2 regions of the Dietzia sp. B32 genome follow, and region 1 is predicted to be linked to the other one. Evidence: riboswitches for the same ligand, from Rfam matches in the RefSeq annotation. Region 1 holds a riboswitch; the other holds the start of a gene.
The links. Region 1 has a riboswitch for thiamine pyrophosphate ahead of L8M95_RS06040 (3-oxoacyl-ACP reductase). Riboswitches for the same ligand answer to the same signal wherever they lie in the genome.
Positions count from the first base shown of each region.

Region 2: linked by a shared signal. The riboswitch ahead of thiC (phosphomethylpyrimidine synthase ThiC) and the one ahead of L8M95_RS06040 (3-oxoacyl-ACP reductase) in region 1 are both predicted to bind thiamine pyrophosphate.

Region 1 covers NZ_CP093845.1:1,248,515-1,263,405, forward strand. Annotated here, with positions in the region: gene cysN (sulfate adenylyltransferase subunit CysN) at 1-585, opposite strand, end outside; gene cysD (sulfate adenylyltransferase subunit CysD) at 585-1,502, opposite strand; gene L8M95_RS05985 (IclR family transcriptional regulator) at 1,669-2,607, shown strand; gene L8M95_RS05990 (helix-turn-helix domain-containing protein) at 2,739-4,445, shown strand; gene L8M95_RS05995 (hypothetical protein) at 4,442-4,627, opposite strand; gene L8M95_RS06000 (aldehyde dehydrogenase family protein) at 4,626-6,155, shown strand; gene L8M95_RS06005 (NDMA-dependent alcohol dehydrogenase) at 6,317-7,429, shown strand; gene L8M95_RS06010 (hypothetical protein) at 8,024-8,185, opposite strand; gene L8M95_RS06015 (hypothetical protein) at 8,279-8,596, shown strand; gene L8M95_RS06020 (SDR family oxidoreductase) at 8,770-9,663, opposite strand; gene L8M95_RS06025 (hypothetical protein) at 9,877-10,101, shown strand; gene L8M95_RS06030 (hypothetical protein) at 10,174-10,644, opposite strand; gene L8M95_RS06035 (hypothetical protein) at 10,649-11,014, opposite strand; gene L8M95_RS06040 (3-oxoacyl-ACP reductase) at 11,054-11,818, opposite strand; TPP riboswitch at 11,932-12,029, opposite strand; gene L8M95_RS06045 (hypothetical protein) at 12,190-12,339, shown strand; gene L8M95_RS06050 (GMC oxidoreductase) at 12,499-14,235, shown strand; gene L8M95_RS06055 (hypothetical protein) at 14,232-14,687, shown strand; gene fgd (glucose-6-phosphate dehydrogenase (coenzyme-F420)) at 14,733-14,891, opposite strand, start outside.
Region 2 covers NZ_CP093845.1:1,559,097-1,573,987, forward strand. Annotated here, with positions in the region: gene L8M95_RS07460 (Na+/H+ antiporter subunit A) at 1-1,293, shown strand, start outside; gene L8M95_RS07465 (Na(+)/H(+) antiporter subunit C) at 1,290-1,883, shown strand; gene L8M95_RS07470 (Na+/H+ antiporter subunit D) at 1,880-3,505, shown strand; gene L8M95_RS07475 (Na+/H+ antiporter subunit E) at 3,507-4,157, shown strand; gene L8M95_RS07480 (monovalent cation/H+ antiporter complex subunit F) at 4,154-4,450, shown strand; gene L8M95_RS07485 (monovalent cation/H(+) antiporter subunit G) at 4,447-4,815, shown strand; gene L8M95_RS07490 (hypothetical protein) at 4,952-5,302, opposite strand; gene L8M95_RS07495 (LytR C-terminal domain-containing protein) at 5,392-6,186, opposite strand; gene L8M95_RS07500 (DUF3263 domain-containing protein) at 6,202-6,546, opposite strand; gene L8M95_RS07505 (peptide deformylase) at 6,687-7,355, shown strand; gene L8M95_RS07510 (GNAT family N-acetyltransferase) at 7,348-8,424, shown strand; gene L8M95_RS07515 (exodeoxyribonuclease III) at 8,473-9,273, shown strand; gene ppk2 (polyphosphate kinase 2) at 9,277-10,170, shown strand; gene L8M95_RS07525 (CoA-binding protein) at 10,280-10,696, shown strand; gene L8M95_RS07530 (CD225/dispanin family protein) at 10,716-11,231, opposite strand; gene L8M95_RS07535 (GNAT family N-acetyltransferase) at 11,333-11,629, opposite strand; TPP riboswitch at 11,704-11,818, shown strand; gene thiC (phosphomethylpyrimidine synthase ThiC) at 11,816-13,522, shown strand; gene L8M95_RS07545 (ABC transporter permease) at 13,661-14,425, opposite strand; gene L8M95_RS07550 (ABC transporter ATP-binding protein) at 14,422-14,891, opposite strand, start outside.

The sequences.
Region 1 (14,891 bases):
GTCGGTGAACTCGGTCCGGATGGCCTCGAAGGTGGCCTCGTCGTAGTCCACCAGGTCCATCTTGTTCACCGCCACCACCAGACGCGGGATGCCGAGGAGCGCCGACAGGAAGGCGTGCCGGCGGGTCTGCTCGAGCACGCCCTTGCGGGCGTCGACGAGGATGATCGCCACGTCGGCCGTGGAGGCGCCGGTGACCATGTTGCGCGTGTACTGCACGTGGCCCGGGGTGTCGGCGATGATGAACTTGCGCCGCGGGGTCGAGAAGTAGCGGTAGGCCACGTCGATCGTGATGCCCTGCTCCCGCTCGGACCGCAGCCCGTCGGTGAGCAGCGCGAGGTCGGTGTACTCGTCGCCGCGCTTGGCGGAGGTGGCCTCGATGGAGGCGAGCTGGTCCTCGAAGATGCCCTTGGAGTCGAACAGCAGTCGGCCGATGAGGGTCGACTTGCCGTCGTCGACGGAGCCGGCGGTGGCGATACGCAGCAGCTGGGCCTGCTCGGACATGGTGTGGCCGGGCTCGGCGGTGGCGTGCCCGGTGGTGGCGTGCCCGGTCTCGGCCGGGCGCGTCTCGGTGGTCGGGGTGCTCATCAGAAGTAGCCCTCCTTCTTGCGGTCTTCCATGCCGGCCTCGGAGATCCGGTCGTCGGCACGGGTGGCGCCGCGCTCGGTGACGCGGGTGCCCGCGACCTCGGCGACGACGGCGGCGTTGTCGGTGGCGTCGGACTCGACGCAGCCGGTGCAGGTGGCGTCTCCGACCGTGCGGAAGCGGACCAGCTCGGTGCGCGCCTCCTCGTGCGGGAGGGTCTCGAGGAACCGGGTCTTGGCCAGGAGCATGCCGTCGCGCTCGATGACCTCGCGCTCGTGGGCGTAGTAGATCGGCGGGAGGTCGATGTCCTCGCGCTCGATGTACTGCCAGATGTCGAGCTCCGTCCAGTTGGACAGCGGGAACACGCGGATGTGCTCGCCCTTTCGGTGCTTGCCGTTGTAGAGCTTCCACAGCTCGGGGCGCTGCGCGCGGGGATCCCAGGCGCCGAACGCGTCTCGGAACGAGAAGACGCGCTCCTTGGCCCGGGCCTTCTCCTCGTCGCGGCGGGCGCCGCCGAAGACCGCGTCGAAGCGGTTCTCCTGGATGCCCCTCAGCAGGGCTGCGGTCTGGAGACGGTTGCGGCTGGTGCCGACACCGGTCTCCTCGACCACGCGGCCGGCGTCGATGTCGTCCTGCACGTGGGACACGAGCAGCTGGACGCCGGTCTCGGCCACGACCCGGTCGCGATACTCGATGACCTCGTCGAAGTTGTGACCCGTGTCCACGTGCATGAGCGGGAACGGCATCGGCGCGGGCCAGAAGGCCTTGCGGGCGAGGTGGAACATCACCACCGAGTCCTTGCCGCCGGAGAAGAGCATCCCCGGGCGTTCGAACTGCGCGGCTACCTCGCGGAAGATGTGAACGGACTCCGCCTCGAGCGCGTCGAGATGCGAGAGCGTCACCGCCGACCTCGTCGTCATGCGACCTCCAGTGTCGTGGGCCGTCCGGAACACCGGGCGGCTGATGGCAGACAGATCTGTCTGCCCTCGGGCATCCGGACCATCGTGCGCCCGCGGGGCCCTGATATGCACCTCGGTGAGCACAACCACCGTGCGCCTGTCGACTAATCGACATATCCTGTCGACTATGCGACACGAACCGACAGGTCGGGCGCTCTCGGTGATCGAGTCCCTCGCGACCGACGGCCCTCCCCTACCCCTGGCCGAACTCGCCCGGATCACGGGCGCAAGCCGGTCGACCCTCCACGCGGTGCTGGCCGAGATGGAGTCGCAGGCCTGGGCGGAAAAGGTCGGCGGTGGGTGGCGGGCCGGGCCGAGGCTGCGCGAGGTGGGTGCGGCACTGGCCGCCGAGGTCGATCTCGTCCGGGCGGCCCGCGAGCCCCTCGAGCAGCTGGCCGACGCCACCGGTATCGCCGCCGTGGTCTTCGAGGTCCGCGACGGAATGGCCGAGGTCGTGGACTCGGTCGGTGCCGGCATGAGAACCGCCTCCCGGGAGGTCATGCCCGTCGGTCACGTGGTCCCGGTGCGTGCGCCCTTCGCCCGCGAACTGGCGGCCCGCCTCCCGGTGGTGGAGCAGCGCCGGTGGCTCGCCGACTCCGCGGGGCTCACCCCCGCGGCCCGGGACCGACTGGAGACGGTCCTGCCGCAGATCGCGCGACGCGGGTGGTCGATCGAGCGGCTGACCCCCGCACGCCGCGAGCTGCTGCGGATGGCCGATTCGCTCGAGGCGTCCGGCATCGGCGCCCTGGTCCGGGACCGCGTGTCCGAACTGTTCGTGGAGCTGTCCGAGATCGACGTGACCAATGCCGAGCTCGACTCCGCCGAGGACCTGGCGGTGGCCTCGGTCGCCGCGCCCGTTCTGCGTGCGGACGGCCGCGCGGTCGGCTCGGTGGCCGTCGCCCCGGGACGGCGAATGACCGGTCGGTCCGTCGCCCGTGCCACCCGGGCGGTCAGCGCGTGCGCCGACGCGGTCGCCGCCCGGCTGGCCTCGCGGCCGGGCCCCGCCCTCGCCACCGGCCTGCCCTCGCACCTCGTCCACCCGGCGCACGCGGCCCGGCACCCCTGATCCCGGCCCCGCCCGGCCACCGCCGCGCCCCCGTCCGGCCACGCCCGCCCCGCGCGGCCACCGCCGCACCCCCGACCGCCCCGGCGTCCGTATGGTGTAGATCACACCGATCGACCGGCCGGAGGCGCCCTGTGACCCAGACCGTCCGCCCCTCCTCCCCTGCCCCCGGTGAGGACCACATCGATCTGTCCTGGCGCCGATCCGCATCGTGCGGCCTCACCCCGAAGAGCGCCCGGCCCGGCGCCCCCGACCCACGCGCATCGCGCTCCCACCGGCTCGCCGAAGCCGCCCGCCCGGTGATGGACGACCTGGACGAGGTCCTCAAGGACACCGGGGCGATGCTCCTGCTCGCCGACCGCGAGGGTCGGGTCATCCGCTCGGTACGCGACAACGCCCGGATCTCCCGCATGCTGCTGCGGCGAGGCGTCGACGACGGGGCCACCCTGACCGAGGACGCGGTGGGCAACAACGGCATCGGCACGGCCCTCGAGACCCGCGCCGGGGTGTTCATCCACGGCGAGCAACACTTCGCCGAGGTCCTGCGCGACTTCGTCTGCTACGGGCACCCGATCATCGACCCGCTCACGCGACGCCTGGTCGGCGCGGTGGATCTGACGGGCATGAGTGCCGACGCCTCCCGCATGTTCGCGCCGTTCGTACGGAAGATCGTCGCGGATATCGAGGCCCGCTACGTCGACACCGCCCGTGCCGACGACCGCGAACTGTGGCACCGTTTCGTCGAACGTACCCGCACCTCGGACACCGCGACCTGTGCGTTCGGCGACGAGGTCGTGCTGGCCTCGCACTCGAGCCTGGAACGGCTGGACTCCCGCGACCTCGGCAGGCTCCGGCGCCTGGTCGACCGGCACGAGCTCGGTGACTCGGTCGAGCTGTCGGTGGGTACGGTCGGGGTGCTCTCGAGCCGGGTCGGCCGTCGTGGGCACCTGCTCGACCTGGTCTTCCCGGACCATCAGCACCCGGCCGTACCCGTCCTGGGCAGCACCCGACCGGCCTTCACCGCCCCCGTCGCCGCGTCCATCCCGGGGACGCCGGCGATGCCCGCCGCCTCCGCGCCCGGCTCCTGCGGCGGGGTCACCGGACCGACCCACGCCGTGGTCGGCCCCTCCGGGTCGGGACGGTCGTCGACGGCGCGGGACATCGCGGGCCCGGGCGCCCTGCACGTCCGGCTCGCAGAAGCCGACAGCGCCGACGCCGCGTGGATCGGTCTCGTGGTGCCCGCCTTGCGCGACCAGGGCGATGAGGGCCGACCGCTGGTCCTGGACGACATCGACCTCCTCGACGACGCCGACCTGCGGCGCCTGGCAGCACGCCTACGGTCGGCGGGGGCAGCCCTCGTCGTCGTCACCAGTCGCGAGGACCCCCGCGCGGCGGTGACGGAGGCACTCGACGCGTGCGGGACGAGGACCGTTTTGCGGCCGCTGCACGAACGCGGGGCCGAGAGCGCCGAGATCGTCGCCCGGATGGTGGAGGAGCTGACCGCCGGGAAGGGGCTCGCCCCGATGGTCCCCACGGCGCGCTTCACGGACGCCGTCTGCGCCCTGGACCTGCCCAACGGTCTGATCTCCCTGCGGTCGATCCTGACCGAATGCCTCTCCGAGTCCGGGCACACGGGGTCGACGACGCTCGACGTGGACTGCCTGCCGGCCCGCGCCCGCACCGGACGCCCGCCCCGGGCCGGGGAGCTGGCGAGAGGCGAGTACGACGCGATCGTCGCCGCCCTGGCCGGATGCGACGGCGTCCGGTCACGCGCCGCCAAACGGCTGGGCATCAGCAGAACCACCCTGTACGCCCGGATGCGCGAGTTCGGCCTGTCCTAGCGGGAGGGCGTCGGCCCGGCGTCGGACGTCGGCCCGGCGTCGTCGATGCTGTCGGCGTTGTCGGCGTTGTCGGCGCTGTCCATGTTGTCCAGAATCTGAACACTCGGCGTGCCAACCGCGACCCCATGATGGGTTGTGACCGGCATCACATCGGAGCCGGTCGGATTTCTGGAGGACATCATGACCGGCACACTCTCCCGCGACACCGGCACCACCGGCCGATTCGACGAGCGGCTCAGCGCCGAGGCCCGCGAGTTCCTCGCCCGCCCGCACCAGTTGTTCATTGACGGCCAATGGGTGGACGCCGCCGACGGCCGCACGTTCGGCACCTTCGATCCCGCCACCGGCGCCGAGATCGCGCAGGTCGCGCACGGCGGACCCGCGGACGTCGACAAGGCGGTGGCCGCCGCGCGCCGCGCATTCGACGACGGCAAATGGGCCGGCATGAAGCCCAACCAACGCGAACAGATCCTGTGGCGGATCGGCGACCTGCTCGACGCCAAGGCCGAGATGCTCGGACAGATCGAGGCACTCGACAACGGCAAGTCCGCAGCCATCGCCACCGCCGTCGACGTGGCGTGGGCGGCCGACGTGTTCCGCTACTACGCGGGCTGGTGCACCAAGATCGAGGGCTCCACCGTCAACGTGTCCATGCCGTTCGCCGGCGACAAGCAGTTCCACGCCTACACCCAGCGCGTCCCGGTGGGTGTGTGCGGCCAGATCATCCCGTGGAACTTCCCGATCCTCATGGCGTCGTGGAAGCTCGCACCCGCCCTGGCCACCGGCAACACCCTCGTCCTCAAGCCCGCCGAGCAGACACCGCTGACCGCGCTGCTGCTGGGCGAAATCATGGCCGAGGCCGGCGTTCCCGACGGCGTGGTCAACATCATCACCGGGTTCGGCGACGCCGGCGCCGCCATCTCCGCCCACCACCACGTGGACAAGGTCGCCTTCACCGGGTCGACCGAGGTCGGCAAGCTCATCGTGGACGCCGCCAAGGGCAACCTCAAGAAGGTCTCCCTCGAGCTGGGCGGCAAGAGCGCCAACATCGTCTTTGCCGACTGCGACTGGGACGCCGCCGTGGCCGGTTCCGTGGCCGCCTGGATGTTCAACCACGGCCAGGCCTGCACCGCCGGCACCCGACTCTACGTGGAGGACTCCATCTACGAGGAGTTCACCCAGGCCGTGGCCGACGCCGCCGCCCAGGCCACCATCGGTCACGGCCTCGACCCCGCCACCACGCTCGGCCCGGTGGTCGACCAGGACCAGTTCGACAAGGTCTCCTACTACCTGCGCGCCGGGATCGAGGACGGCGGGCGGGCCCTGACCGGCGGTGGGCGCCACGGCGACACCGGCTACTTCATCCAGCCCACCGTCTTTGTGGACGTCGAGCCCGACCACCGGGTGGTCACCGAGGAGATCTTCGGCCCCGTCGTGGCGGCCCTGCGCTTCTCCGACCTCGACGACGCGGTCCGCCAGGCCAACGATTCGATGTACGGCCTGGCCGCCGGAGTGTGGACCCAGGACATCTCCAAGGCACACAAGGTCGCGAGTCGACTTCACGCCGGCTCGGTGTGGGTCAACCAGTACAACGGCTTCGACACCGCCATGCCGTTCGGCGGGTTCAAGCAGTCCGGCTGGGGCCGCGAGCTGGGCCAGGGTGCGCTCGACCTCTACACCCAGACCAGGTCGGTCAACATCCAGCTCTGAGTCATCGGGCTCCGCGAACCGGGACCCGGCGTCCCCGTGACCGCTCCGGGGACGTCGGCGACTCCCTCTCCTCCTACTCAACCCTCCCCCTTGCACCTGTCCACCCTGCACTTCCCACCCTGCACGTCCCACCTCCTGCGCTCCCCGAAAGGAACACCGCCGTGAAGACCAAAGCAGCAGTACTGTTCGACCTCCACAAGCCGTTCGAGATCATCGAGCTCGACTTGGACGATCCCGGCCCCGGCGAGGTGCTGATCAAGTACACGGCCGCGGGCCTCTGCCACTCCGACCTACACCTGTCCGACGGCTCGCTCCCACCGCGCTTCCCGATCGTCGGCGGGCACGAGGGAGCCGGCATCATCGAGGCCGTGGGCGTGGGCGTCACCAAGGTCAAGCCGGGTGACCACGTGGTCTGCTCCTTCATCCCCAACTGCGGGACCTGCCGCTATTGCTCGACCGGCCGACAGAGTCTGTGTGACATGGGCGCGACGATCCTCGACGGTCACATGCCCGACGGCACCTTCCGCTTCCACTCGGACGGCAAGGACTTCGGCGCCATGTGCATGCTCGGCACCTTCTCCGAGCGCTCGGTGATCTCGCAGCACTCGGTAGTCAAGGTCGACGACTGGCTGCCGCTGGACAAGGCGGTGCTGGTGGGCTGCGGCGTGCCGTCGGGCTGGGGCACCGCGACCTACGCCGGCAACGTCCGCCAGGGCGACACCGTGGTGATCTACGGCATCGGCGGCCTGGGCATCAACGCCGTCCAGGGCGCCGTCCACTCGGGGGCCCGGCACGTCGTGGTGGTGGACCCCGTCCAGTTCAAGCGCGACGAGGCACTGAAGTTCGGCGCCACCCACGCCTTCGCCGACGCCGCCGAGGCCCACGCCGAGGTCGAGAAGCTCACCTGGGGCCAGATGGCGGACCAGGCCCTCATCCTGGTCGGCACCGTCGAGGAGCAGGTCGTCTCGAGCGCCTTCGACGTGATCGGCAAGGGCGGCCGGGTCGTGATAACCGGCCTGGGCAACATGACCGACAAGACCGTCCAGGTCAGCGGCACGATGATGGCCCTGTTCGGAAAGACCATCACGGGCACCCTGTTCGGCTCGGCCAACCCGCAGTACGACATCGTCAAGCTCCTGCGACTGTATGACGAAGGCAAGCTCAAGCTGGATGAACTCATCACCACGACCTACACACTCGACCAGGTGAACGAGGGCTACCAGGACCTTCAGGACGGCAAGATCATGCGAGGCGTGATCATCCACGACACCTGATCCGTGCCTGGCAGCCGTCCCGCCAACTCCGCCCGCAGCCGCGCGCAATCACTGCATCCGCTCACGAACTATCGTGGGCGGCTGCAGTGATTGCGCGCGGTTGTCCGGCGAGACCTGGTCCAGGACTGCCAGACCCTGAATTTCACAGGGCCGGCTTTTCCACAGGGCCCGGCCACCGGCCTTCTTTGTGGGCCGGATTCACCAGGGGGCCCTGGCACCGTTGCCGCCATGACACCAGCGATCCCGTTTGTCACGGGGCAACCATTCACCACGGCAGAGGCGACCCGGGCGGGACTGTCGCACCGCGCACTCACTGCCGCGGTCTCTGCAGGAAGCCTGATCAGGAGCAGGCACGGGTGGTTCCATGTGCCCGTCGCCGGTGAGTCCCGGAAGGCCTCCGCCGTCAGGTCCTCCAGGATCGCGCTGGCGGAGGGGCCGGCCGGGGCACTGATCAGCCACCACACGGCAGCGGAGCTCCACGGCCTCCCCCTCGTCAGAACCCGGACCCAGGGCGTCCACCTGACGGTCGGCCGGCCCGCCGGAGGCCGCAGGACCCCTCACGTCCAGATCCATACCTCTCCGGGGAGTTCCCTGTCAGCCACCGAGGTCGACGGCATCCCCGTCACGACCGTTGATCGGACGATCATCGACCTTGCCCGCACTGCAGGCTTCGATGCGGGTGTCTGCGCGGCAGACCATGCGCTGCGCCTGAAGTTGGTCACGCGGGCTTCCCTGGTGAACGAGCTCGAACTCCACCGCGGCCGCACCGGTGTCGCGATCGCCCGAGAGGCTGTCGAATTTGCGGACCCGCTCGCGGAGAGCCCCGGTGAATCGCTCTCGCGCTGCGTCATGAGATCCCTGCGTGCGATTCCGGCGCCTCGACTGCAACATCGATACCTCTCCGAGGAAGGGCAGGTTATCGCCCGGACCGACTTCTCCTGGGGAGAGGGCGCACTGGCCGGGGAGTTCGACGGCAGGATCAAGTACTCCGGCCGCGCCGGCAACAGCGCGGACCCGAGCGAGGTGGTGTGGCTCGAGAAGCAGCGCGAGGACCAGCTGAGGGATCTCGGCGTCGTGGTGATCCGGTGGATCTGGGACGACCTGTTCAAGCCCGTCCGGTTCGAGCGACTGCTGCTCGGCGGGCTACGACGAGCGCACCTCCTCTGACCTGTCCACAGCCGACCTCACGCACCGGCCAGCAGCGCACCTCACGCCATCCGCGCGCAACCACTGCAACCGCTGACGAATTCTCGTGCGCGGCTGCACCGTCTGCGCGCGGATGCTGGCGCGGCTGGGCCCGGCACGCAGCTGGGCACGGCGTGCGGCTGCGCCGAGTCGGCTCAGGGCGTGGGCGCCCCGCCCGTCACCGACAACGTGTTGCCGGTCGTGTACGACGACTCCTCGGAGGCCAGATACACGTACGCGCCCGCCATCTCCACGGGCTGGCCGGGCCTGCCGAGCGGATTCTTCTGCCCGAAGTACGGGAGCTTCTCCGGCTTCTGCCCGCCGGTGACCTGCAACGCGGTCCAGAATGGCCCGGGCGCGACGGCGTTGACGCGGATCCCCCGGGGCGCGAGCTGCTGCGCCAACGCCTTGGACATCGTGTTGACCGCAGCGCGAGAGGTCGCGTAGTCCACGAGGCCCGGCGACGCGGTGTAGGCCTGGACAGACGAGGTGAAGATGACGCTCGCACCGGGCTGCAGGTGACCGAGCGCTTCCTGCATCATCCAGAACGGGGCGGAGATGTTGACGTTCATCGTCTCGGACCACTGCTCGGAGGTCAGGTCCTCCAGGTTCTCCACGTACGTCTGCCGGGCGGCGTTGAGCACCAGCACGTCGATCCCGCCGAGCCCCGCGACGGCGTCGCGGACGATCCCCCGCGCGACCTCCTCGTCGCCGACATCGCCGGGGAGCAGCACGCATGTCCGCCCGGCCTCCCGGACCAGTCGCGCGACCTCGTCGGCATCGGACTGTTCGGACGGCAGGTAGCCGATCGCGACATCCGCGCCCTCGCGGGCATACGCGATCGCCACGGCCCGGCCGATCCCCGAGTCGCCTCCGGTGATGAGCGCCCGCCGACCCGTGAGGCGACCGTGGCCGACGTACGACGTCTCGCCGTGATCCGCGGGCGGGTCGAGCTCCGACGCGAGCCCCGGAACGGGCTGCGACTGCAGCGGAATGTCCACCTCGTACTTGGAGGTGGGATCGACCAGCACGGCGCCGTCGACCAGCACCGCGGCGTCGGGCTGGGCGGCGTCGGGCTGGAGAGCGTCAGGCTGCTCGGAGGGTGAAGCGGTGGGGTCGGTGCTCACGTGTGGGCCTCCTGGATCGTGTGGCTGCATCGACCGTACGCCCCGCCGCGCGACCACCCGTCCGGATGCGAGGTCGTGCCGAATCCCCCACACTGCGGAAGAGAACTCAACTTCCCTCGAGACGAAGGAGCAAGCATGCCCCGTTACCGCGTGATTGACCCCGAGCAGAACGTGATCGACGAGAAGGAGTTCGCCGACGACACCAAGGCCTACGACTGGTTCAAGACGGTCGAGGTCCCGGACGACGCGCTCGGTTACGCCATGGAGGTCGACATGGACGGCAAGTGGACACGCTTCGAGATCAACGACGGCGGCACCAACACCTCCCCCGCGGCCGACGAGGGCACCGGCATCGCCTGAGCCCGCCCCCGCGGACAGCGTCACTCCGCCTCGCCCATCCCACTTCTCGTGGGGGGAGCGGGGCGGAGTCGCTCATTTCGACCGCCCCGCCCGGTGGAGGTGGCCGCGGATGGCGAGCATCATCGAATCCATCCGCGCGGCCTCGTCGAGCAGTTCCGCGACGACGGCCGGCGCGTTCGAGCGATTGTCCAGGCAGGCGGTGTTGGCCCGCTCCAGCAACCCGGCGAAGTCCGGATCGGCATCGAGGTGGTCTCTGATCTCGGGGTACGCGCCCTCCAGCGGGGTGCCGATCCCCAGCGTGAACCGGATCTCGTACCAGCGGTCGAGGGTCTGCGTCAGCGCTTCCAGCGCCAGGAGGTGGGTCCGCCGGGCCGAGTCCACCGCCCGCTCGGCGGTGAGCTGCACCGGGTCGGCCCCGAGTCTGAGCCGTCGGCGGCGGGCCAGATCCGCCAGCCCCGACTGCACCAGCCATCCGGTCGCCGCAACCCAGGTGGCCAGCCCGGCGACAACCGTGAGCAGGAGCAACGCGAGGATGAGCGGCACGACATCACCCCCCGCCCAGTGCACGCAGGACGAGCGTCAGCGGGACGGACAGGAGCACCGCCGCCAAGATCCCGGCCCCGATCAGTTTCCCCACGCCCGTCCAGCGCAACTCCGCGCACTCCGCAGCGAGCGCAGCGGGTGACAGGGGTGACGCGAGACGCCCGGCCGCTGCCGCGTGCGCCTCCGCGACCGTCGGCCAGGTCGCCGGGACGTGGGCGTGGGGGTCGCTTCCGAGTTCCTCGGCGACGACGAGCGCCCGCTGCTGATCCCATTCGGCCAGCCGCTGGTCGAGTTCGTACACCGCCGCCTCGGCCGCCTCGATCCGCCGCCCCTCGGCGGTTCGCGGGGAGGTGACCGACGGCAGTTCCATACCTCCAGCTTCCACCACCCGAGCTGGGCCGGGCAAGGGTCAGCCCTTGACCAGCCCGCCGTCCACGATGAGGTTCTGTCCGGTCACGGCCCGTGCCCACGGGGAGGCGAAGAACAACACCGCGTCGGCGAGTTCGGCCGGGGTGATCACCCGTCGCAGCGGGGTGCCGGAGGCGATGATGTCGAACACCTCTTCAGGTGTAGCGGCGCTGGCGTCGGTGGTGCGCAGCAGGCCGCCCGAGACCATGTTGACCGTGATGCCGTCCGGCCCCAGATCCGTGGCCAGGGTCCGGGTGAGCGAGAGTGCGGCGGCCTTGGCGGCGGTGTAGTCGTGGTACGGCACCACCGGGTGCTGGAACAGGTTGGTGCCGATGTTGACGATCCGGCCGAACCCGGCCTCACGCATCCCCGGCAGCGCGGCCTGGGTGGTGGCGAGGGTGGCCTTGACCGCGCCGCGCAACTGCGAGTCGAAGTCCTCCCAGGTCAGGGTCTCCGGACGCGGCCGGGCATCGCCGTTGAACTCGAAGTCGGCCAGCGCGTTGTTGACCACCGTGCTGATCGGCCGACCGAAGTGGGCGCGGGCCGCGTCGAAGAGGCCGCGCACCTCGTCGTCGTCGGTCACGTCGGCGCGTAGTGCGACGGCGCGGCCGGAGCCGAGCTCACGGACGAGGTCGGTGGCGGCGGCCTCGCTGCGTCGATAGTTGACGACGACGAGGGCGCCCTCGCGGGAGAAGGCGCGGATGATCTCCACGCCGAGTCCGCGGGCTCCGCCGGTGACCAGGACGACCTGCTCGCTGATACGCATGCTGTTCTTTCCGGTACTCACTGCCACTCGCTTCCCGGTGGTTCCGCACGGCGAAGGTGATGAGTACCCGCCCGCCGCGCGACAACCGCACGACTTGCAGGCGACGCCGCCCGGGGCGACGCACACGACATTCCTCCGCTGGAACTACCCAGTTCAGGTTCGACGGGTGTGATCTCAGCTGCCCGGACGGGCAGCACCCCGTGTCGAAGCCGAGCCTACCCCGAGATTGCACCAGCTCACCGGCCCCGGCTCAGTCGAGCCCTCGCTTCATATTGTGGGCATTGCAGTCCTTTCTTTCACTTAGGCAACGAGAAAGGGATACGTTTTCAATGTCACCGACTCACGCCATCATTCAGCCAGGGGATCGCTTCATGTACTTTCTCGTCTTCCTCATGGGCATGGCCCTCCTCGTCGGGTTCTTCTGGCTGTTGTCGCAACTGCTTCCCTACCTCATCGGGTTTGCAGTCCTGACCGTCGTGGTAATCGGCGGCATGTACATCTTCAGCAATAAGAGCGGTTAGAACGGACAAGAATTGCGACAATCGGGCCACTATCCCGTGCCCGCCCGCGACAAGCGGCAACCGTCTGCTCCCGCTTCCGTTCCCTTTCTGAGAATCGGGCTGCTAGTGACCCGAACCGATCCGCCCCGCGCACCTGGACACCCGTCCTAGGATCTGCGCATGACCCCCGCCCCGCCGCGCGATCAGCGCCCCTCCGACACCGCTGATGTCATCGTGATCGGCAGCGGTTTCGGTGGCGCGGTGTCGGCTTTCCGGCTCGCCGAGGAGGGGCGTTCGGTCCTGGTGCTCGAACAGGGTCGTCGTCATACCCCCGCCGATCTCCTCGCCGCCCGCACCGACCCGCGCAGGTATCTGTGGCTGCCCGAGCTGGGGCTCAGGGGATTCTTCTGGCAGCGGGTCCTGCGGCACGTGGGCATCATCGGCGGCGCGGGCGTGGGCGGCGGCAGCATCGTGTGGGCCGGCGTGCTGCTCGAGCCGAAGGACGAGTTCTTCACCGACCCGGCCTGGCCCCCGGTGGCCGACGGGTGGCGCGCCCAGCTGGCCGGGCACTACCGCACCGCCGCCCGCATGCTCGGGCGCGAGACCACCAGCCACGTCGGCGAGATGGACGAGCACCTCGAGGCCACGGCGCGGTCGATGGGCGCCGGCGAGACGTACGGCCCGACCCCGATGGCGATCTGGTTCGGCGCACCCGGCGAGGAGAGCGTGACCGTGCCGGATCCGTTCTTCGGGGGCGAGGGTCCCGACCGCACGGGGTGCCGGCTCTGCGGCGCATGCCTGGTCGGCTGCCCGTACGGAAGCAAGAACACCCTCGACCTCAACTACCTGTGGCTGGCCGAGCGCCGCGGCGCCCGGATCCTCCCCGACACCAAGGTCGACACGATCGCCGAACGCCCCGACGGTGGATTCGAGGTCCGCACCGCGGGCGGTGAGACGCTACACGCGGCCGAGGTGGTGGTGGCGGCGGGCGTCCTGGGCACCGTCGAATTGCTGTTCCGCTCCCGCGAGCTGGGCCTGCTCCCCCGCGTCTCGGCCCGGCTCGGCGAGGGTGTGCGCACCAACTCCGAAGCCATCACCGCGGTCCTGGCCGACGACCCCGATGCCGACCTCACCCCCGGCCCCACCATCTCGAGCGAGTTCTACCCGGACGCCGCCACGCACGTCACCCAGAACCGGTACGTCGGCGGCTGGCACATGCGGCTGCAGCTCGGCCCGCTGATCGACGGCACCGACCCCGCCCGACGCCGGCGCGCGGCCCTGGCCGAGCTCGCGCGCCACCCTGTGCGGCAGGTGCGGCTGATGACCGCGCGCAACTTCATCGAGCGCCTGAGTGTGTTCACGGTGATGCAGAACGTGGAGAACGAGATCCGGCTCGTGTTCGACCGCTCCCCGATCACCCCGTGGCGGCGGGTGCTGCGGTCGCGGGCCGGGAAGGGCGAGCCGGCCCCCAGCTACCTGCCGCAGGCCAACGAGGTCGCGCGGCGGTTCGCCGAGTCGGTGGGCGGCCGGCCCCTCAACCTGCTGCTCGAGAGCGTGGGCGGCAAGTCGATCACCGCCCACGTGCTCGGCGGCGCGGCGATGGGGACCGACGCCTCCGACGGCGTGATCGACACCGATCACCAGGTCTTCGGACATCCGGGTCTGTACGTGGTGGACGGGTCGTCGATCCCGGCGAACGTCGGCGTCAACCCGAGCCTGACCATCACCGCCATGGCCGAGCGGTTCGCCGCCCGCCACCGGGCCCGCCGCGCCGCCTCCCCCACCGCCGACACCGCCACCGCGTCCCCTACTGCAGCGTCCCCTAACCCCGCATCCCCTAACCCCGCGTCCCCTAACCCCGCGTCCCCTAACCCCGCGTCCCCCAACCCCACGTCTCCCACGATCGGAGCCCCGTGACCGCCGCCCTGCCGACCTCGCTCGGCCGACTGCGCGCCCTGTTCTCGCAGGCCGCGCCGCCGACCGACCCGCCCACCCCGGGCGACTACCTCGTCACCTTCGTCGGCCCCGCCCCGCTGAGGGTGGTGGCACCGCGCGCGATCGCCCTCGGCGGCATGCCGGGCTGGCAGGGCAAGCGTTTCGCCCCCGGGGGCGGCGCGATGAACCTGGTCGACGACGACGAGGGCCGCCCGCCACGGGAGACCCTGCCGATGCGGGTGACGCTGGAGTCCTCGTGGCTCGACGGCGGTCAGGTGATCGTCTGCTCGTACGGCGCCTCGAGCCCGGTGCCGTGGCGTTGGGTGCGGGACGAGTTCCGGCCGCTCGACGACCGGCGCCTGATCGGCCTGACTTTCGCGGGCGGGCCCTGGTCGCGGGTCGCGGCGGCGCCGCTGCTGCTCACCCGGGCCTGAGCGCGGGGCGGGCGGCCGGGCGGGTCACCTGCCCGCCCGCGGCGCCTACGCGAGGCGACGCAGTCGCGGTTCGAGGTCGGATGTGAAGAGGTCGAGGAAGCGCTTCTGGTCGTGTCCGGGGGCGTGAAAGACCAAGTGGTTCAGGCCCGCGTCGACGTACTTCTTGACCTGTTCGACGGCGTCGTCGGGGTCGGAGGCGACGAT
Region 2 (14,891 bases), 310 kb from region 1:
TCACTGATGGTCGGCACCCGCGAGGGCCTGCGTATGGAGCTGGCGAGCAACCCGGTCGTGCTGTTCGTCATGATCCCCATGACCGTCGCCGCGATCGCCGCCACCGTCCTGCGCAACCGCCTCGCCGCGGTGATCAGCACGTCCGTCACCGGCTACGGCGTCGCCATCATCTTCGCCTTCCACGGCGCCCCCGACCTGGCGCTCACCCAGGTGCTGGTCGAGACGCTGCTGATGGTCGCGTTCGTCCTGGTCCTGCGCACCATGCCCGCCGAGGTCCCGCTGTCCGACGGCTTCCGCCGGATGCGCGCCTGGCTCGGCATCGGGGTGGGACTGCTCGTGGTGATCGTCGGCGCGTACGCCATCAACGCCCGCCAGCATCCGGCGGTGTCCAGGGTCTTCCCGGACATCGCCTACGACATCGGCAACGGTGCCAACGCCGTCAACGTCACCCTCGTCGACATCCGCGCCTGGGACACCCTCGGCGAGATCACCGTGCTGCTCGTGGCCGCCACCGGTGTGGCCAGCCTCGTCTTCCGCAATCGGCGCTACGGTTCGGGCCCGCGCCTCGCCGACGCCGACAAGACCCGCTCCGGCCGGCGCGGCATCGAAGCCGCCCGGATCGTCATCGAGGCGCCCGGCGCCTCCCCCGGCCGCTGGTTGGTCGGCGCGACCGTCCGCGATCCGCGGGCCCGCTCCCTCGTCCTCGAGGTCACCACCAGGCTCATCTTCCCGACCATGATGATCCTGAGCCTGTTCTTCTTCTTCGCCGGGCACAACAACCCCGGTGGCGGCTTCGCCGGCGGTCTGGTGGCGGGCCTGGCACTGGTGCTGCGTTACGTCGCCGGTGGCCGATACGAACTCGGCGAGGCCGTGCCGATCGACGCGGGTCGGATCCTCGGGTTCGGGCTCCTGCTGGCCGCCGGCACCGCCACCGCCTCCATGTTCTTCGGCGCACCGCCCCTGTCCAGCGCCACCTTCGAGGGGACGCTCCCGGTGTTCGGGGACGTAAAGTTCGTCACGGCACTGTTCTTCGACGCGGGCGTGTACCTCATCGTCGTCGGACTCGTCCTCGACATCCTCCGCAGCCTCGGTGCGCGACTCGACCTGGACGCCGAGGACCTCGAGGAGCTCCGGGCCGTCTACGTCGACGCCACCGACTCGCCGTCCACCGCCGCCCTGCGTCGCGTCCCCGGTGTCGACGGCGCCGCCCCGCGGTCCGATCTGGCCGCCCGCCGCGCCGCACGCCTCGAGGCCGCCGAGAACCAGGGCTCCACCCCCCAGGGAATGCCATGACCGCCGACTTCGCCCTGCTGCTCCTCGCCGGCATCCTCAGCGCCGCCGGCGTCTACCTGCTGCTCGAGCGGGCGATCATCAAGATCCTCCTGGGCATCATGATCCTGTCCAACGGCGTCAACCTCCTGATCCTGGCTGCCGGCGGTGCCCCGGGGAACCCACCCATCCGCGACCGGACCTGGGGAGACAACTCCATCGACTCTGATCCGCTGTCCCAGGCGATGATCCTCACCGCCATCGTCATCACCGCCGGGGTCGGCGCCTTCATCCTGGCGTTGGCCTACCGCTCGTACCAGTTCACCACCGTGGACGAGGTCGCGGACGACGCCGAGGACACCAAGATCGCCCAGCGCTCCCCCACCGACGCCTGGTCCGCGCCCGACCGCGACGCCTCCGACGACCACACGACCGGTCTGCCCACCGAGCTCGGTGACCACGTCGACTACGACGACGAGGACCTCGAGGAGGCCGAAGCCGAAGCCGCCGCAGAAGCCCGCGCGGAGGCGCAGGCCCGGGCCGAGACCGAGGCCCGGAGAATCGACCTGCGCGAGAAGCGCTACAAGGACGCCGGAAAGGAGGAGGACCTGTGATCTCCCCCGACCTCTTCGGCTACCTCATCCCGTCAGTCGTCCTCGCCCCGCTGCTGGCGGCCGCCCTGTGTCTGGTGGTCTCCCGCCGCCCGCGGATCCAGAACCTCATCACGATCGTCACCTTGACCGCGGTCCTGGTCATCTCGGGCGTCCTGCTGGTGCTGACCGAGCAGCACGGGATGCACACCGTCCAGGTGGGAGGCTGGGACGCCCCGGTCGGCATCACCCTGGTCGCGGACCGACTCAGCGCGCTCATGCTGTGCGTGTCCGCCGTGATCCTGCTGACGGTCATCATCTACGCCGTCGGCCAGGGCGTCCGCGACGGCGACGGTGACCAGCCGATCTCGGTCTTCCTGCCCACCTACCTCGCGCTGGCCGCCGGCCTCAACGCGGCGTTCATCGCAGGCGACCTGTTCAACCTGTTCGTCGGGTTCGAGATGCTGCTGGCCGCGTCCTACGTCCTGCTCACGCTGGGCGCCAGCCAAGAACGTGTCCGCGCGGGAGTGTCCTACACCGTCGTGTCGATGGTGTCCTCCATGGTCTTCCTGCTGGGCATCGCACTGACCTACTCCGCCGCCGGAACGCTCAACCTCGCCCAGCTCGCCGCCCGGATGGCGGAGGTCCCCGAAGGACTGCGGAACACCATCTTCGCCGTGTTCCTCGTGGCGTTCGGCATCAAGGCCGCCGTGTTCCCGCTCTCCACCTGGCTGCCCGACTCGTACCCGACCGCGCCCGCCCCGGTCACCGCGGTGTTCGCGGGCCTGCTCACCAAGGTCGGCGTGTACGCGATCATCCGGTTCCACACCCTGGTGTTCCCCGGCGGCAGCATGGACGGGGTCCTGCTGGTGGCCGGCCTGCTCACGATGGTCGTCGGCATCCTCGGTGCGATCGCCCAGTCGGACATCAAGCGAATACTGTCGTTCACTCTGGTCAGTCACATCGGCTACATGATCTTCGGCGTCGCACTGTCCACCGAGTCCGGGCTCAGCGCCGCGATCTACTACGTCGGCCACCACATCGTCGTGCAGACCACGCTCTTCCTTGTCGTGGGCCTGATCGAGCGCCAGGCGGGATCGTCCTCCCTGCGCCGTCTGGGTTCGCTCGGCGTCGTCAGCCCGGTTCTCGCCGTCACGTTCCTCATCCCGGCGCTCAACCTGGGCGGGATCCCGCCCTTCTCGGGCTTCGTCGGCAAACTCGCCGTCGTCCAGGCGGGTGCCGAGGTCGGTGGCGGACTCATGTGGGTGCTCGTCGCGGGCGCCATGGTCACCAGCCTGCTCACCCTGTACGTCGTGGTCCGCGTGTGGTCCAAGGCGTTCTGGCGGCCCAGGGCCGACGCCCCCGAGGGCGCGATCGCACTGGCCAAGCCGCTCGCACTGCTGCCGTCCGACGAGTACGTCGAGTTCGACGAGCGTGACGAGGTCGGCCGCATGCCGTGGAGCATGCTCGCGCCGACCTGGGCCCTCATCGTGGTGTCCCTGCTGATGACCGTCTTCGCCGGCCCGCTGCTCGCGGTCACCGACGGCGCGGCCGAGAGTCTGATGGAACGCGTCGAGTACCTCGAGACCGTGCCCACCGATGCGACGCCCGAACGCTACGTCGACTCCGTGACGGGGGTGCGCTGACATGGCCCGGAAGATGACGCTGGAGCCCCGGGTGCTCGGCGCCCGCCTGTTCATGATCCTGTGGTTGAGCTTCGCCTGGGTCCTGCTGTGGGGCAGCATCGACATCGGCACCATCGCCGCCGGCCTGCTCGTGTCGATTCTGGTCACGGCGGTGCTCCCGCTCCCCCGCGTCCCCGTCGAGGGACTACTCCGACCGGTGTCCACGGTGTGGCTGGTGATCGTGGTGGCCTACTACCTGGTCCGGTCGTCGTTCACCGTCGCATGGTTGTCGGTCCGCCCCACGGCGCCGCCGCGGTCCGCGGTGCTGCGCGCCCCGATGCGGTTAAAGTCCGACTTCACGCTGGCCCTGGCCGTCAACACCCTGAACCTCATGCCGGGCGGCATCGTCGTCCGCGTCGACCCCGTGGCCCGGTACGTGTACATCCACGTCCTCGACGCCGGTACCGACAAGGCGGTGGAGCAGTTCCGTCACCAGACCGGGCACATCGAGAAGCTGTACCAGCGTGCGTTCGAACGCGACGAGGACTGGAAGCCGAGTCCCGAGCACTACTCCGCGCCCGCCGACAGCGCCCCGACCACCGCCGGCGCGGCCGACGACGCCGGGACCGGCACGGCAGCCGCCACCGACCAGGACCAGGAGGCACCCCGGTGAACACCTTCTCGCTCATCCTGTGGAGTCTGGCGATCATCGCGCTGACCGCCGCGCTGTTCGCCACCATGATCCGACTCGTGGGCGGGCCCAACACCCTCGATCGGCTCATCTCGCTCGACACGCTCGTCGCCGTGGCCCAGGGCGGCATCGGCGTCTACATCGCCTGGACCAAGGACACCACGCCGGCGGCCGCGCTCGTCGCACTCGCGCTGGTCGCGTTCCTCGGCTCGGTGTCCGTGGCCCGCTTCCGCGTCAATGACAGCGTCGGATCCCCCGAGGAGGCCCTCTCATGACCGATGACCTGCGGGAGATCATCTCCGCACTGTTCGTGCTCGCCGGCGCGCTGCTGACGCTGGCCAGCGCGATCGGTCTCGTCCGCTTCCGTGACACCCTCAGCCGCATGCACCCGGCCGCCAAGCCGCAGGTCCTCGGCCTCGTGCTGATCCTGTCCGGTGCCGGGATCCGGATCTTCCCGGACATCGACCTGGGCATGCTCGTACTGGCCGCCATCGTCGCCGTGTGCACCGCGCCGGTGATCGCGAACCGCGTGGGCAACCTCGCCTACCGCGAGAGCGTCGAGGACGGCACCATCACCCACGAGGCCCCCGTGCTGGAGAAATTCATCGGAACCGGCTTCGAGGGCAACGGCGCCAACTGACCCGTCGCCAACTGACCCGGCGCCGACTGGCCCGTCACCGGCCGCTCGACGAGAAGAGCGTCCCGCACAGGCCCCTCTCGGGGGATGTGTGCGGGACGCTCTTCTCGTCGTTTCGGGGTGGTGCCGGCCCGATGGGTCAGGGAGCGGGCTGCGCCGGGGCACCGCCGGCCGGCTGCTCGGCGCCCGGGACCACGACGAGGCCGTCGTCTGTGGTGGCCTGACCGCCACCCTCGTCGCCGCCCTCGCCGGGGATTCCGGTCGGGGTGGTACCGCCCTGGAAGTCCTCGGCACTGTCGACCGCGGTGGTCTCCTGCGTCTCGGGGATCGAGGTCGTCGGCTTGGCGTCCTCGGAGTAGCTGGGCAGCGTGTACGGCGCGTCGGCCTCGGCCGGCTGCTCGTTGGGCGGGCTGCACGCGGCCACGGCGAACGCGAGGGCGAGTGCGGGAGCCGCGACCAGGAGGCGGCGGGCGGTCTGACGCGGGGCCATGTGGGCTCCTTCGATCTCGGGAAGCTGCAAGTCGCTACTGAGCGTGCATCCCGCGGGCGGGATGCCTGGGCTCATCATATCCTCAGGGGTCAGCGATCGAGGTCCTGGGTGACGATCACGATCACCCCTGGTGCCTCGCCCGCCAGATCTGCCGGCCGGGGCTTGGCGGTGATGCCCAGCTGGGCGGCGATCGCCTGGGCGGCCTGCTGCTCACCGGGGCCGGTTCCGTAGAAGGCGGTCGACTCGGCCACGACGCCGCGGTTGGACGGCATGTTGGCCACGTCGCCCACGGCGTAGCCGTTCTCGCGCAACGCCTCGCCGGTGCGTCCGGCCAGGCCGGTGACGGTGCTGTTGTTGAAGATCTGCACGGGCACGGAGGTCACGTCCGGTCCCGCCCCACCGAGCACCTGACCGGCGGGCTGGCCCTGCCCGGGCACCGCGGGGTCGGCGGCCTGCGGGTCCCGCCCGTCGGCGCCCCCACCGGTTGTCCCGTCGCCGTCCCCGACGCGCCCGTCCTGACCGGCGCCGCCGTCGCCCGGGGCGGTCGCGCCGTCGGCACCGTCGGCTCCGGTGCCGCCGTCGGCGTCCTGCCCGCCCTGGCCGTCCTGCTCGACCTGGGAGGTGGTGTCGTCGGCGGTGGGGGCGGAGTCGTCATCGCTCCCGAAGAGCTGGACCAGCCCGACACCGACCGCGAGCACCACCGCGGCCAGCAGGACCATCGCGATGGCGCGGTACGGCGGGCCGGTCGGCTCGTCCATGCCGGGGCCGTCGCCCGGACCGTGGGGATCGTCGGCGCCGTGCGCGTTGCCGTACTCGGGGTCGCCGTACTCGGCATCGCCGGGTTGCGGGCTGTCGTACTGCGGATTTCCGGACTGGGAGCTCACGCCGCCGAGTCTAGGTCAGTCGAGCCGCATTCCCAGGTTGCGCGCCGCGCGTGCCTTCTGTCGGCTGGAACGCATCCGGCGGAGCCGCTTGACGAGGAGCGGGTCCGCGGAGAGGGCCTCGGGGCGGTCGATGAGGTCGTTGAGGATCTGGAAGTAGCGGGTGCCGGACATGTCGAACTGCTGCCGGATCGCCTCCTCCTTGGAGCCGGCGAACTTCCACCACTGCCGCTCGAACTCGAGCATCGCCCGGTCCCGGTCGGACAGGACGGGATCGGCGGCGTGCAGCTCGGCGCGCGGATCCCCGGCATCCTGCCCGCGCTCGACACGCACCTCGCGTGCTGCGGCGGCTGTCCGACCCATGTGCGCGCCTCCTCGCCGTCCCGACGGATCCCTGTGCGGGTTGAAATACTGCCGGTGTGAAATACACCGTTGTGATTCCCCCGTAGTGAACCACACGCCTCCGACACATCGCCATGTCCGGCGCTCTAGAATCGACCACCATGGCCGTCCGTCCCATCGTCATCCTCGGCGATCCCGCGCTCCACGCCCCCACCGAGCCCGTCACCGAGTCCCCCGAGGAACTCGCCGGGCTGGTGCAGGATCTCTACGACACGATGGACGCCGCGAACGGGGTGGGCCTGGCCGCCAACCAGATCGGCGTGCGCAAGCGCCTGTTCGTCTACGACTGCCCCGACCTGGACACCGAGGACGGCGAGGGCGTCACCCGCGAGGAGGTCGAGGCGCGCGGAGGCTGGCTCAACCGCCGCGGGTGCATCGTCAACCCGGTGCTCGAGACCTCCGAGATCCCCGAGACGATGCCGGATCCGGAGGACGACCTCGAGGGCTGCCTGTCCGTCCCCGCGGTCAACTTCCCCCGCGGCCGCGCCTGGTGGGCGCGCGTGACCGGCACCGACGAGCACGGCGAGCCCGTGTCGGTGGAGGGGTACGGACTGTTCGCCCGCTGCCTGCAGCACGAGGTGGGCCATCTCGACGGTTTCCTCTACACCGACGGTCTCATCGGCCGGAACCGCAAGGCCGCCAAGCGGCACATCCGCGACGCCGGGTGGGGCGTGCCCGGCCTGAGCTGGGACCCGGCCACGGATCCGGACCCGTTCGCCGACGAGGAGGACGACTACGACGACGACGAGGTCGTCACCGACCATGGCTGAGCAGGACCGGGGCCTGTCGGAACGGTCCCGGTGGAACGCCGGCCGCCGGGTGGCGGTGGGCGATCGCGTGGTGGTGCGGCGCCATCTGGAGGCGGGCCAGACCTCGCACCTGTACACCGACGTCATCGGTCGCGTGGTCGAACTCGAGCCGGAACTGGTCGTGGCCCGGGAGTCCGGTGAGCAGGTGCGGATCCCCGACGCCGACGTCGCGGTGCTCAAGGTCGTCCCGCCGCGGCCGGTGCGGGCCCGCGACATCCGGGCGCGCGAGTACGCCGGCGCCCTGGCGTGGCCCGGCCGGGAGTACGAGATCGTCGACGGCTGGTTCTGCCGGGCCGGCGACGACTGGTCGTATCGCGGGAACTCGGCCGTGCCCGTCCTTCCGTGGGCCAGCTGTTCCGAACTCGACGGGGTGCGTGACTGGTACGCCGCCCGTGGCCTGCCGCTGCGACTGGTGGACGTGGAACGGCTCGTGACCTCCGACCGGATGACCCTGGGCGGCGTCCCGGTGGACCCGGCACGGATCCACGCCGACCGCGAGCTCCTGCTCTGCACGGTCGCCAGCCGCGACCTGCTCACGGTGGTCGACGAGGCATTCCCCGCGGCCACCCGGCCGCCGGTCACGCTGGTCGATCGTCCCGACGACGACTGGCTGGAGCTCTACCACGCCACCGCCGGCCTCGCCCCCGAGCGCGTCCGGCCCGCGATGCTCGCCACCGCCGGGCTCGTCGGCTCCGGGCCCGACGCCGGTTCCCCCGGCCCCGGCGGCCACGCCGTGTTCGCTCGACTCGAGGAGGACGGGGAGCTGGCCGCGATCGCCCGGGGCGCCGTCACCACCGGTCCCGACGGCGAAGCGCGGATCGCGGTCTCGTGCGTGGAGACCGCGGATGCCCACCGCCGCCGCGGCCTGGCCGAGGTCGTCACCGGCTCGCTCGTCGACTGGGGGCTCGGCCTCGGGGCGCAGGAATGTCACCTGCACGTGTTCGCGGACAACGCCGCCGGACGTGGCCTGTGGGCCAAGCTCGGGCTGGAACCGCACCATTCGCTGCGTCACCTCGTCGTCGTCGACTAGTCACTTCCCGCGGGCGACCGACCACCTACGGGTAATAGACTCGGCCCCATGCGCCTGGCCACCTGGAATGTGAACTCGATCCGAGCCCGACAAGACCGCGTGCTCGCCTGGCTCGAACGCTCCGACGTCGACGTCCTGGCGATGCAGGAGACCAAGTGCAAGGACGAGCAGTTCCCCACCGAGGCCTTCCGGGAGGCCGGTTACGAGATCGCCCATCACGGGCTGAGCCAGTGGAACGGCGTCGCCGTGGCCTCCCGGGTGGGGCTCGAGGACGTGCGCCTGGGCTTCGACGGGATGCCGGGCTTCCACAAGGACCCCGAGGTCTCGCAGGACCCTGAGGCCCGCGCCATCTCGGCGGTCTGCGACGGCGTCCGCGTGTACAGCCTCTACGTCCCCAACGGCCGTGAGCTGGGCGACCCGCACTACACCTACAAGCTGGAGTGGCTGGCCCGCCTGCGCGATCACGCCGCCGCCGAACTGGCCGCCGACTCCGACGCCCAGATCGCCCTGGTGGGTGACTGGAACGTCGCGCCGCTCGACGAGGACGTGTGGGACATGGAGGTCTTCGAGGGCAAGACCCACGTCTCCGGTCCCGAACGTTTGGCGTTCGCCGCGTTCGACGGCGCCGGGTTCCGCGAGGTCACCCGCGAGCACACCCCCGGACCGGGCGTCTACACCTACTGGGACTACACCGGGCTCAGCTTTCCCAAGCGCAAGGGCATGCGCATCGACTTCCAGCTGCACTCCCCCGCCCTGGCCGCACGCGTGACGGGAGCGTCCATCGACCGCGAGGAACGCAAGGGCAAGGGCGCCTCGGACCACGCGCCCGTCGTCGTGGACCTCGACTGAACCATGTCCACGTTCCAGCTGCGGCACTACATCGACCGGCTCCGCGCCGAGGGTTTCACGGTCCGCGACGACCACGGGGAGGACCCGGACCTCATCGACATCGACGGTCGGGCCGTCGACACCTGGCGGGAGAACTACCCGTACGACGAGCGGATGGACCGCAACCAGTACGAGGTCGAGAAGTACCTGCTGCAGATCGAACTGCTGAAGTTCCAGAACTGGCAGGCGGAATCGGGACACCGGCAGGTGATCGTGTTCGAGGGCCGCGACGCCGCCGGCAAGGGCGGGACCATCAAGCGGTTCACCGAGTACATCAACGTCCGGCAGGCCCGGGTCGTCGCGCTTGTCAAGCCCACCGAGACCGAGATGTACCAGTGGTACTTCCAGCGCTACATCGCCCACCTGCCCAGCCGCGGTGAGCTCGTGCTGTTCGACCGCTCCTGGTACAACCGCGCCGGAGTCGAGCGGGTGATGGGGTTCTGTACGCACTCGCAGTACGAGACGTTCATGGAGCAGGCGCCCAACTTCGAGAAGATGCTGGTCGACTCGGGTATCGGGCTGACCAAGTTCTGGTTCTCCGTCACCCGGGAGGAGCAGAAGACCCGGTTCGCGATCCGGCAACTCGACCCTGTCCGACGGTGGAAACTCTCGTCCATGGACCTGCAGTCCCTGGGCAAGTGGGAGGAGTACACGGTCGCCAAGGAGGAGATGTTCCGTCGTACGGACACCGAGTGGGCACCGTGGATCACCATCAAGTCCAACGACAAGAAGCGGGCCCGCATCAACGCGATGCGCTACTTCCTGAACCAGTTCGACTACCCGGACAAGGACCCCCAGGTGGTGTTCGACCCGGACCCGAAGATCGTCCGCCGCGGCAAGGACGCCGTCGGGGACTGACTGAGCCCGCGAAGGAAGCGCCCCGCGCGCAGGCCCGTCGGGGACTGACTGAGCTCAGCCAGGGACCAGCGCGGGGAATGTCCGGGCCGCGCCGGGCCTTGCACTGGGTATGACCCATACCAATGACCCGGCCGTCATCAAGCGCCTGCTCTCCGAGAAGGGGCGGTGGGCCGTCGCCGGCCTCTCCGGCAACACCGGGCGCACCGCCTACCGGATCGCCGCCTATGTCCGCGACCTCGGACACGAGATCGTGCCTGTCCACCCGAAGGCGGAGACGGTGCACGGTCAGCAGGGGTACCCGGATCTCGCGTCCGTCCCCGGCGAGGTCGATGTGGTCGACGTGTTCGTGAACTCGCAGCTCGCGGGCGGCGTGGTCGACGACGCGATCGCCAAGGGGGCGAGGGCCGTGTGGCTGCAGCTGGGCGTGATCGACGAGGCCGCGGCGCAGCGGGCGAAGGACGCGGGGTTGGACGTGGTGATGGATGCGTGCCCCGCGATCGAGGCCCCGCGGCTGGGTCTGGCCTGACGCCCGGGCCCGCCGGGGCCTAGAAGCCGCTCGAGGCCAGCCCCACCATCGCGAAGATGAAGATGAAGTACAGCACGACGAGCACCGCCACGATCGCCAGCGAGATCACGCCGAGCTTCTTGGCGGTCGCGCTGGCCGCCTCGGCCTCGGCGTGGCGGCCGGCGGCCCACAACGGGTAGACCTCCAGAGCGCGGGTCATCGCGACGAACGACAGCGGCCAGAAGCACAGGATCGATGCGACCGCCCAGCCGACGTTCGACGGCGGGCCCGGGCTGGCACCCGCCGGTGCGCCGTACCCACCCGATGCCGCGAATGACGGGGTCTGCGCGCCGAACCCCGTGGGGGTCTGGGCGCTGTAGTCGCTGTGCCCGTACGAGCCGTGTCCGTGCGTTCCCTGTCCGTACGTTCCCTGACCGTAGGCACCCTGACCGTGCGAACTCCGGTCGTACGGGTTCTGGCCGTAGGAACCCCGGTTGGCGTCGTCACCACCGGCGTAGTCGCCGCCGGCACTGTTTCCCTGGGGCGGGTAGGTCATGGCAGTCCTCCGGGTCGCTGGTCGTCTGGGATCAGACTACGTCCGCTCCCCCGACGCCTCTCCACCTGTCGAACGGGACCTCATGTCAGCGGGACCTCGTGTCACTGCGGGGCGACGAGGAGTTGGTACTCCGGGAAGCGGACGAGGAAACGCCTGACATAGCTGCACACCGGACGGATCTTGAGCCCGTCGAGACGCATGCGGGTGAGTACCAGGCTGACCAGCAGACGGGCGATGCCCTGCTGGCCGTACCGCTCCTCGATCACCGTGTGGAGCAGGATGTAGACGTCGCCGTCCTTCTCGTAACCGACGAGGCCCATGAAGGTCTCGCTGTCCCACAGTTCAAAGCGGTCTCTATCGGTGTTGTGGACCAACTTCAGCGACGTTCCAGCGGGCATCAGAACTCCTTCGGCAGGGCGTGTCCCACCCGTGATGCTACTCGTCGGGTTACGCTCGGCCGGCACAATTCCATACTCGTCCACACGGGAGTCCGCTTCGAAGCGCGGGCTGAGAGGACGACCAGCCGGGTCGTCGACCGTAGAACCTGTCCGGATCATGCCGGCGTAGGGAGATCAGGAACCACCATGGGCACAGCTCTATCCACCGACGGCGCCACCGCCACCCCGATCGGGGTCGTGACGTGCGGCCCCATCCATTCCAGCAGCAAGGCCCACCTCGAGGTGCCCGGCGACACCGGGGACGACCAGCGCGTGCCCGTGCGCCGGATCGCGCTCACCACCGGCACGACCTTCGACGTCTACGACACCTCGGGCCCGTACACCGGGTACCAGGGCCCGGCGGACTGCCACGACCTCGCCTCGGGCCTGCCGCCCACCCGTCGCGGCTGGTCCCACCCCGAGGCCGTCCCTGCCTCGGCGGACAACCCCACGCTCGTCCGCACCCAGCTGGCCTGGGCCCGCGCGGGCCTGACCACCCCGGAGATGCGGTTCATCGCCGTGAGGGAAGGGATCGACGTCGAGGTGGTCCGTTCGGAGGTCGCCGCGGGGCGTGCGGTCATCCCGGCCAACCACCGTCACCCGGAGAGCGAGCCGATGATCATCGGAAAGCGCTTCCTGACCAAGATCAACGCCAACATCGGCAACTCGTCGGTCACCAGCTCGATCGCGGAGGAGGTCGAGAAGATGGTGTGGGCGACCCGGTGGGGCGCGGACACCATCATGGACCTGTCCACCGGCCGGGACATCCACGAGACACGCGAGTGGATCCTGCGGAACTCCCCCGTCCCGGTGGGCACCGTGCCCATCTACCAGGCGCTCGAGAAGGTGGGCGGCGACCCGACCAGGTTGACCTGGGAGTTGTATCGCGACACCGTGATCGAACAGTGTGAGCAGGGCGTGGACTACATGACCGTCCACGCCGGAGTGTTGTTGCGTTACGTCCCGCTGGCCGCCAAGCGGGTCACCGGAATCGTGTCCCGGGGCGGTTCGATCATGGCGGCGTGGTGCCTGGCACACCATCGCGAGTCGTTCCTCTACACCCACTTCGACGAACTGTGCGAGATCCTCGCGCGCTACGACGTGACGTTTTCCCTCGGAGACGGCCTTCGCCCGGGATCGATCGCCGACGCCAACGACGAGGCCCAGTTCGCCGAGCTCCGGACGTTGGGCGAGCTCACGCGGGTGGCCAAGCGACACGGCGTCCAGGTGATGATCGAGGGACCGGGACACGTGCCGATGCACATGATCGTGGAGAACGTCCGGCTCGAGGAATTGTGGTGCGAGGAGGCACCCTTCTACACGCTGGGCCCCCTCGCGACGGACATCGCGCCGGGCTACGACCACATCACCTCCGCGATCGGTGCAGCCCGCATCGCCGAGGCCGGCACGGCGATGCTCTGTTACGTCACCCCCAAGGAGCACCTGGGCCTGCCCGACCGGGACGACGTGAAGACCGGCGTGATCACGTACAAGATCGCCGCGCACTCGGCGGACCTGGCCAAGGGACATCCGGGCGCGCAGGCCCGCGACGACGCCCTGAGCACCGCGCGGTTCGAGTTCCGCTGGCGGGACCAGTTCGCCCTGGCCCTCGATCCCGACACCGCCCTGGCGTATCACGACGCGACGCTGCCGGCGGAGCCGGCGAAGACCGCACACTTCTGCTCCATGTGCGGTCCGAAGTTCTGCTCGATGCGCATCTCCCAGGACATCCGCGACTACGCCGCCGAACACGGGATGGAGACGGTGGAGGCGATCGAGGCGGGGATGGCCGAGAAGTCGGCCGAGTTCACCGACCGTGGCGGGCGCGTCTACCTGCCGATCACCGGTCGATAGCCGCTCCGGTCCGGCGAGTCACCCGGCAGGTCGCACGGGTGGAGCGACGGGTCGACCTCGTCGTCGTCACCGACCGCGCCGCCACCCACCAGTCCCCCGACGCGCGAGCCCCGGTGCGACGTCGGATCGGGGCCGGACTCAGGCGTCCCGGCGCAGTGTCATCAGCGCCCCGGCGACCCACAGGGCCACGCAGACGGCGGCGAACCACGCGAACGCCGGCCACTCACCCCACGTGATGTAACCGCGCACGGTCTCGCCCTGGGTCCAGAAGTCACCGTTGGAGAACGGCATCCACGCGGCGAGATCCTCGCCGACCCGCGGGATCAGCGAGATCATGCCCTCGAGCGCCAGTGTCCACACCAGGAACAGCGAGATCGTGCCGGCGGCGTTGCGCATGATGTACGCCAACCCCATCACCGCGAGCGTGCCCAGCGCGGCGTAGACGGGGAAGCGCCACAGGTACTTCAGGCCATCGCCGGAGAACGGGGTCCAGCCCTCGTTGCCGGAGAGCGCCCCGGCCACGAGCAGCGCCAGGATCACCCCGACGGCCGTGACGACCACGGACAGCGCCATGAACAGGACGGTCTTGGCGACGATCGCCGGCCAGCGCGACGGCGTGGTCAGGAACGTGGCCTTGATCGTGTGATAGCGGTACTCGCCGGTCACGCCGACGATCGCGGCGATCCACGCCAGCAGGACGGTGAACGCGCTGACCCCGAGGATCGGGAACAGCGGGTCGCTGCCGCCGCCGGGCGCCCCGGCCATCGGCTCCCCGGTGGCGGACTGCTCGAACTGGCCGATGACCACCGCGAGCACCACGGCCAGGCCGATTCCGATCGCGTACAGCCAGTACGCGCTCTTGGTGGTGGTGACCTTGATCCACTCGGACTTCAGCTGGTTCATCGGGTGGACTCCTGACCGTGGTACTCGACATCCTGGTCCGTGAGGGCCATGAAGGCCTCCTCCAGCGACGCCCGCTTCTCGTGCAGTTCGTGGACGGTGATCCCCAGGCTCGCGGCGAGGTCGCCGACCTGCGGGGCGCCGAGGTTGTCGATGAGGAAGACGCCCTGCTCGGCGTCGAACGTGGCCTCGATGCCCTCGTCGCGCGCGGCGGCGGTGAACTCGTCGACGTGCGGGGTGCGCAGGATCACCGAGGACTTGGCGGCGGAGAGGAACTCCTCGACCGAGGTCTGGGCGCGCAGCTTGCCGCGCCCGATCACGACGAGATCCTGGGCGGTCTGCGCCATCTCCGACAGCAGGTGCGAGGACACGAGCACCGTGCGGCCCTCGGCGGCGCGCGCGTGCATGAAGCGGCGGATCCACAGGATGCCCTCGGGATCGAGCCCGTTGACGGGCTCGTCGAACAGGA